DNA from 2 places in the Vibrio sp. 1580 genome. Region 1 is predicted to be linked to the other one. Evidence: predicted binding sites of a transcription regulator. Region 1 holds the regulator's gene; the other holds the start of a gene.
What was found. Region 1 encodes CRP, which controls carbon source genes, mostly activating them, when cyclic AMP is high. Its sites were predicted from a motif close to TGTGANNNNNNTCACA; they were not measured.
Positions count from the first base shown of each region.

Region 2: rppH (RNA pyrophosphohydrolase) is a predicted target of CRP. The motif match lies at 1,178-1,193, and genes of this name have one in related genera.

Region 1 is NZ_JAWOVT010000021.1:29,908-33,314, reverse strand. It holds gene R7093_RS22260 (hydrolase) at 1-81, shown strand, start outside; gene R7093_RS22255 (YheU family protein) at 115-327, shown strand; gene R7093_RS22250 (phosphoribulokinase) at 453-1,322, shown strand; gene crp (cAMP-activated global transcriptional regulator CRP) at 1,563-2,195, shown strand; gene R7093_RS22240 (DUF1338 domain-containing protein) at 2,332-3,123, opposite strand; gene astD (succinylglutamate-semialdehyde dehydrogenase) at 3,372-3,407, opposite strand, start outside.
Region 2 is NZ_JAWOVT010000011.1:133,819-137,225, forward strand. It holds gene R7093_RS17770 (DUF6482 family protein) at 1-31, shown strand, start outside; gene mutH (DNA mismatch repair endonuclease MutH) at 47-727, opposite strand; gene rppH (RNA pyrophosphohydrolase) at 1,347-1,868, shown strand; gene ptsP (phosphoenolpyruvate--protein phosphotransferase) at 1,871-3,407, shown strand, end outside.

The sequences.
Region 1 (3,407 bases):
TTGGAGGAAGCGCTGCCCGCGTATTACGAAAGTATCGCCGCAGATTACCTTTCTGCTGTATCCAAGCAACGAACGCAGTAAACTAGCCGCTCATCATAAAAGTTAGAGGTATTTATGATCATTCCATGGCAAGACATTGCGCCGGAAACATTGGAAAACTTAATTCGTGAATTCGTCTTACGCGAAGGAACGGATTACGGAACCGTCGAGGTTTCTTTGCATGACAAAATTGATCAAGTTAAAGCTCAATTGGAAAAAGGTGAAGCGGTTATCGTGTTCTCTGAGCTACACGAAACCGTCGATATTCAGCATAAAACAAAATTTTAGACCCTTCACATTTTACCGTATCCCACTCGATGACAAGGTATTGTTACGTGCTATAGTGGGATATCGACCGTGCAGTAGTAACTCTACTGCACATTACAGGTAAGTAATTTTCGACAAGGTTTGTCATGTCAGCTAAACACCCAATTATTGCGGTTACTGGTTCGTCCGGTGCCGGCACGACCACTACATCTGAAGCCTTCCGTAAAATGTTCAATATGATGAACGTTAAACCCGCATGGGTTGAAGGCGATAGCTTCCATCGCTTTACTCGCCCAGAAATGGACATCGAAATTCGCAAAGCCCGCGAGCAAGGTCGACACATTAGCTACTTTGGCCCACAAGCTAATGACTTCCCGGGATTAGAAGAGTTTTTCCGTAAGTTCGGGCATGACGGCACTGGCAGCGTGCGCCGTTATCTGCACACGTTTGACGAAGCGGTTCCCTACAATCAAATGCCAGGCACGTTTACACCGTGGCAAGACTTACCCGAAAACAGCGACGTGCTGTTTTATGAAGGGTTACATGGTGGCGTGGTCGATGGAGATGTTAATGTTGCTCAACATGTGGATTTCTTAATCGGCATGGTGCCGATTGTGAACTTAGAGTGGATACAAAAATTCGTACGTGACACTCGCGATCGCGGCCATTCGCGTGAAGCGGTAATGGACTCAATCGTGCGATCCATGGACGATTACCTCAACTATATCACTCCGCAGTTTTCTCGTACTCACATCAACTTCCAGCGCGTACCGACCGTTGACACTTCCAACCCACTTAATGCAAAAGGCATCCCTAGTTTGGATGAGAGTTTTGTGGTGATTCGCCTACGCGGTATCAAGAATGTCGACTTCCCATATCTGCTGGCCATGATTGATGGCTCATTCATGTCACGCCACAACACGATTGTCGTACCCGGCGGTAAGATGAGCTTTGCAATGGAGCTCATAGTTCGGCCTATCCTACAACAGCTCATCGAAACAGGGAAAATTGGCTAAAAACCTGCCTGCGAAGATGTTTACTTTTCATACCGTGATCATGTGCACAGTTTTGCTTACAAAATCTCAATCATGGCACGATTAAAATCAAGAAATCGTTTTCGAAAAAGGATACTATTTCTTACCGAAACACAAGAGAGCTTGCAGCATATAAAAAGTGCTCTTATTCTAGTAGGCCTAATTCAGGCTTAGCTAAAATATGGATAGCGCAAGCGTACCCTGCAGAGGAAGTGAGATATTATGGTTCTAGGTAAACCTCAAACCGACCCAACATTAGAGTGGTTTCTTTCACACTGTCATATTCATAAGTACCCTTCAAAGAGCACGCTAATTCACGCGGGCGAAAAGGCAGAAACTTTGTACTACATCGTTAAAGGTTCTGTTGCGGTTCTTATCAAAGACGAAGAAGGTAAGGAGATGATCCTTTCTTACCTAAACCAAGGAGACTTTATTGGTGAACTTGGTCTATTCGAGGAAGACCAAGAGCGCACAGCTTGGGTTCGTGCTAAATCTCCTTGTGAAGTTGCTGAAATTTCTTTCAAGAAGTTCCGTCAGCTTATCCAAGTAAACCCAGACATCCTAATGCGTCTTTCTGCGCAGATGGCTCGTCGTCTTCAAGTAACTAGCCAAAAAGTGGGTGACCTGGCGTTCCTAGACGTAACTGGTCGTATCGCTCAGACGCTTCTGAACCTTGCAAAACAACCAGACGCAATGACTCACCCAGACGGCATGCAAATCAAGATCACTCGTCAAGAAATCGGTCAAATTGTTGGCTGTTCTCGTGAGACAGTAGGTCGTATCTTGAAGATGCTAGAAGAGCAGAACCTAATCTCTGCTCACGGTAAAACCATCGTGGTTTACGGTACTCGTTAATCTCGAACTAGAGTGACACGAACAAAATTATAAAAGCCACCAATGGCAACATTGGTGGCTTTTTATTTACTCATGACCAAATGAGATAGGGTGCAGCGAACACTAATGAGTAAGCTTAACAGGTTAACCCTAAAACTTAGCCATTCGTACTTTCAAAGATTTTGTCAGCTGAAGCGGCCACGAAACCTGGGTACAAATCACCATTTTCCATCGGATAGCGCTTAGCAAATTCATAAAACCCGCCAGGGATAATTTCAGTGCCTTCGCTAAAACGAACCGCTACTTTATCTGCCATGGTCGATGACTGCTCTAGCAACACCTCAGGAGTGCCCTTCACTTCACCACCATTTTCATTAATGGTAAACCCAGCGGTACGCAGATGATCGTTTACCTGCTTCACTTCTTCATATTCATTGAGCTGGTTAACGCTCACCGTGAAGTGGTTTGCTCCGTAACCATGCGCCGCAAGCCAAGATGCGTACTCACTTTCTTTAGCCAACGTTTGGTAATCAGCAAAGCTTAAATCCCACAAGCGTCCACCATGTAAGAATGCGCTATCGTTCAGCTTGTCAGCATCGACTTGTGCCACCAAATTTTTCACAATCTCTTGTAGCTCAGACGAGCACTCTTCAACTTTTAGCTCACTAATAAATACTTTAGGTTGCTTCGGATCTGGGTGCTCATAGTGCTTAGCAACCAGCTTTTTGCTTTCGAAAACGTAATCACCACACGCCTTGTAACCAATAGCTACAAATGGCTTAGCTAGAGTTTCAATACCAAGAGGCGCGATATTGAAGGTACGTAAAGCTATATGATCATTAATCAGAGGCTCATCTTCTTGAAGCAGCTGATGCACTTTAGCAGCCGAAGGGCAAAGACGTTGAATGTAATCTTGCCATAGCGATTCAAATAACACATCGGGCGTCATAACGACTCCTTGTTACGAGATGTAGAGTTTAAAGGTAAGCGGAAGTTGGCTGCTCGTTCACAACAAAAGTTGTCCAGAATAATGAACGAGCAACCATCAACCTGTGACGGTAAATGCCAGTCAGTCAACACGCTTTTCCGAGTCTTTGCTCACTTTTCGTGTTCTGCCAACGATCACTACAACCCATACCTAAATGATGCGCCGGCAAGGTGAGCCGCAATGCATAGTTGCGACTCTATTATTAAAACTTATAGCGCTACACCTGGACTCAATGTTGCAGGCAA
Region 2 (3,407 bases), on a different contig from region 1:
CGATATTGAGTTATCGCTCGTGACGCACTAAATAGCTGATATGGTTTTATTTTGGTTGAGTGTTAATGTAGTGCTTGAGTAAGATCTGTTCAGTAAACTGTGTTCTAAGGTAAAAGCCTCGGGGCAGAGTTTTCATCGGCTTACCATTTGAGTTGTATGCTTCGGTGAGCGCTTTTGCATTTGCGGCTTTAGGGCGAAGATGCAGCGCTTCTCCGTGTCTGGCGGAAATTTGATCAAATCTTCCCAAGACGATCATTTCCATTAACTCTTCCCAGTCATTTCGCAAAATCCGTTCTTCTTCTTCATCTGGTGACCAAATGAGTGGACTGCCCACACGTCTTTCAGCGAGTGGGATTTCTCGTTCTCCTTCTACGGGTACCCAAAGCACACGAGATAGCTTGTTTCGAACATGACTTGTTTCCCATGTAAGACCATGAACACCAGTGAGGGGAGCCACAGAAACAAAGGTTGTTTCTAAAGGTTTGCCAGAATAACTGATTGGAATACTTTTCAACTCGATCCCTAGTTTTGCGAAATCTTGTTGAGGTTTACTGCCAGCTGGAGCGCCCAAGTGCCATTCGAGTAATTGACCCACCCAACCTTTATCACGTTTTAAGTTTTCAGGAACAATCATATTCGCCTCGGCGGCCAACTCAGCAAAACTGAGTCCTGCCATATCATGCGCTCGTTCCAATAGATCTGCTTCTGTTTGTGGTTCTGGTTTCATAGTTACAAGGTGGTATTACAAAAAATATAGTTTATCAAACTCCGACCAAATCTACTGTTTAAGATTTCACCGAGGCGGTGTAAGAACGATCAATTCATAACTTATCCACAGGTGGAGGAGGTATTGATAAGATCCTGACGAGGTCTGTATGAATAAACAGGGGTTAAAATGCATTTTTGGGGTTGATTTTGTTGTAATCATCTAAACGAATAGCAGGTGAGTGTGGATAAATAGCCTGTTGGTGGATCTTTGACCGATCTGAGTTTGGTGAAAAGATCATCAAGAAACTGAAGATCGAATTATCGTTATTTTTAAAAATAAATGCTTTTTTATCAATATGTTATGTTTGTTTTTTTGTTTCTTCATTTGTTTTGCTTTTGATGGGATTGAACTGAATTACTCATTTGAATTGAATTCTTCACAAAGTTATTCACAGAAAAGGTGAATAAATGTGGGCAATGTCTCACTCTTGTGTTGATAAGGTATGGTTTGATTAAAAGATATCCAAAAATGGTGAAAAGGTAATAAATCTTGCTCATATCACATCAGTAAGTTTGCTAGTAATGGGGATATGTGGAAAAATCACGGTAATAAAAAATTTATTCATAGAGGTTAGCCAGTGATAGATGGCGATGGTTACCGACTTAATGTTGGTATTGTGATATGTAATAACCATGGTCAGGTCTTCTGGGCTAAACGATACGGGCAACACTCATGGCAATTTCCACAAGGTGGGATTGACGAAGGTGAAACCCCTGAACAAGCCATGTTCAGGGAGTTATACGAAGAAGTCGGTTTAACGAAAAAAGACGTTAAGATCATTGCAACAAGTCGTCATTGGTTAAGATATAAGCTACCAAAGCGATTGGTGCGTTGGGACTCCAAGCCTGTTTGTATCGGCCAAAAACAGAAATGGTTTCTGCTGAGATTAGAATGCGATGAGTCTCGCATTAATATGCAACGCGGAAAATCCCCTGAATTTGATGGTTGGCGCTGGGTAAGTTACTGGTATCCAGTTAGGCAAGTTGTTTCTTTCAAGCGAGATGTTTATCGACGAGCGATGAAAGAATTTGCATCCTTAGCCATGCCTTTTCGAGAGAGAAAAGCGAAAGGGAAAAGAAAAAAGCAACGTAGAGGATAATCATGCTCAGTCAGCTAAGGGAAATAGTTGAGAAAGTCTCCAGGGTCGATGATGTGCATCTGGCACTCGATATATTGGTGAAAGAGACTTGTGCTGCCCTTAGTACTGAGTGCTGTACTATCTATCTTGCTAATGAAGAAATGCAGCGCCTTGAGTTAATGGCAACTCAAGGCCTTATTTTTGAAGGTGATAGTATTCATATCAACTTCAATGAAGGCTTGGTTGGGTTGGTAAAACGAAGCGCTGAACCCCTTAACCTTGCCGAAGCCTCAAAACACCCCGAGTTCAAATTCTTTCCTCAACTCGGCGAACAGATTTACCACTCTTTTTTAGCTACTCCAATCATTCATCGTAAACAAGTTTTAGGTGTGTTGGTGATCCAACAAAAAACGCCGCGCTTGTTTAGTGAAATGGAAGAATCGTTTCTTGTTACTTTATCCGCTCAGTTAGCGGTGCTCATTGCACATGCGCAGAATCTTGGGCATTGGCAGTTAGCATCTAAACCCACGGTATTAAAAGGTTTGCCTGCGTCTACTGGTGTCGCGATTGGAGAGTTTTGGTTCGACAATACCCAGCCGAGTTTATCGGATATTTTCCCTTCGTCCACGTTAGATAAGGAACGCGAGCACGAGACACTACTGGTGGCCATAGAGCGAGCGTTAAATGACTTTCGCCGTATGCGGAAAAAACTGGACAGTGAAATCAACAAAGATGCTCTGGCGATCTTCGATCTGTTTACTCACTTACTGAATGATCCGATGCTTCGCGGTGATTTGAAGAAGCAGATTGAAAAAGGAGACAGGGCAGACTGGGCGTTACGCCAAGTTGTAGAGTCATACTCGAATCGATTTGCCAGAATGTCGGATGTATACATGCGTGAAAGAGCGCAAGATATCCGAGAGTTAGGGCAAAGGCTGCTCTATTTTCTGCACAACAGCGAGCAAGAAAATTCTGCAATTGATCGTCCCATTATTTTGGTGGCGAATGAACTCACTGCCACCTTGCTCGCTTCTGTACCTAAAGAGTTCTTGTTAGCCGTCGTATCATTAGAGGGAGGCGCTAACTCTCACGCTGCCATTTTATCTCGAGCTCTTGGGGTCCCTGCAGTCATGGGCGCCAACATTAATCCGGATGTGGTGAATGGCAAACTCGGGATAGTCGACGGCTATACGGGTGAGATCTTCTTAGAGCCAAACCGCCAGTTGTTGCGAGAGTATCGCAGCTTAGTAAGCGAAGAGTCTGAACTGTTTGCCATGGTAAACCAGGACCTCGCACTCCCTGCGGTTACGCAAGATAATCACCATATCGAAATTATGCTGAATGCGGGACTCAGTGCAGACAGTAATATTGCCATCAACACAGGTGTTGATGGTGTTGGGTTGTACCGAACTGAGATTGCATTTTTACTTCAGCATCACTTTCCTTCGGAAGATGAGCAGTATCATCAATACCAAGCAATACTTAACAGCTATCCGAATCAACGAGTAGTGATGCGTACTTTGGATATTGGTGGTGACAAACCTTTGCCGTATTTGCCCA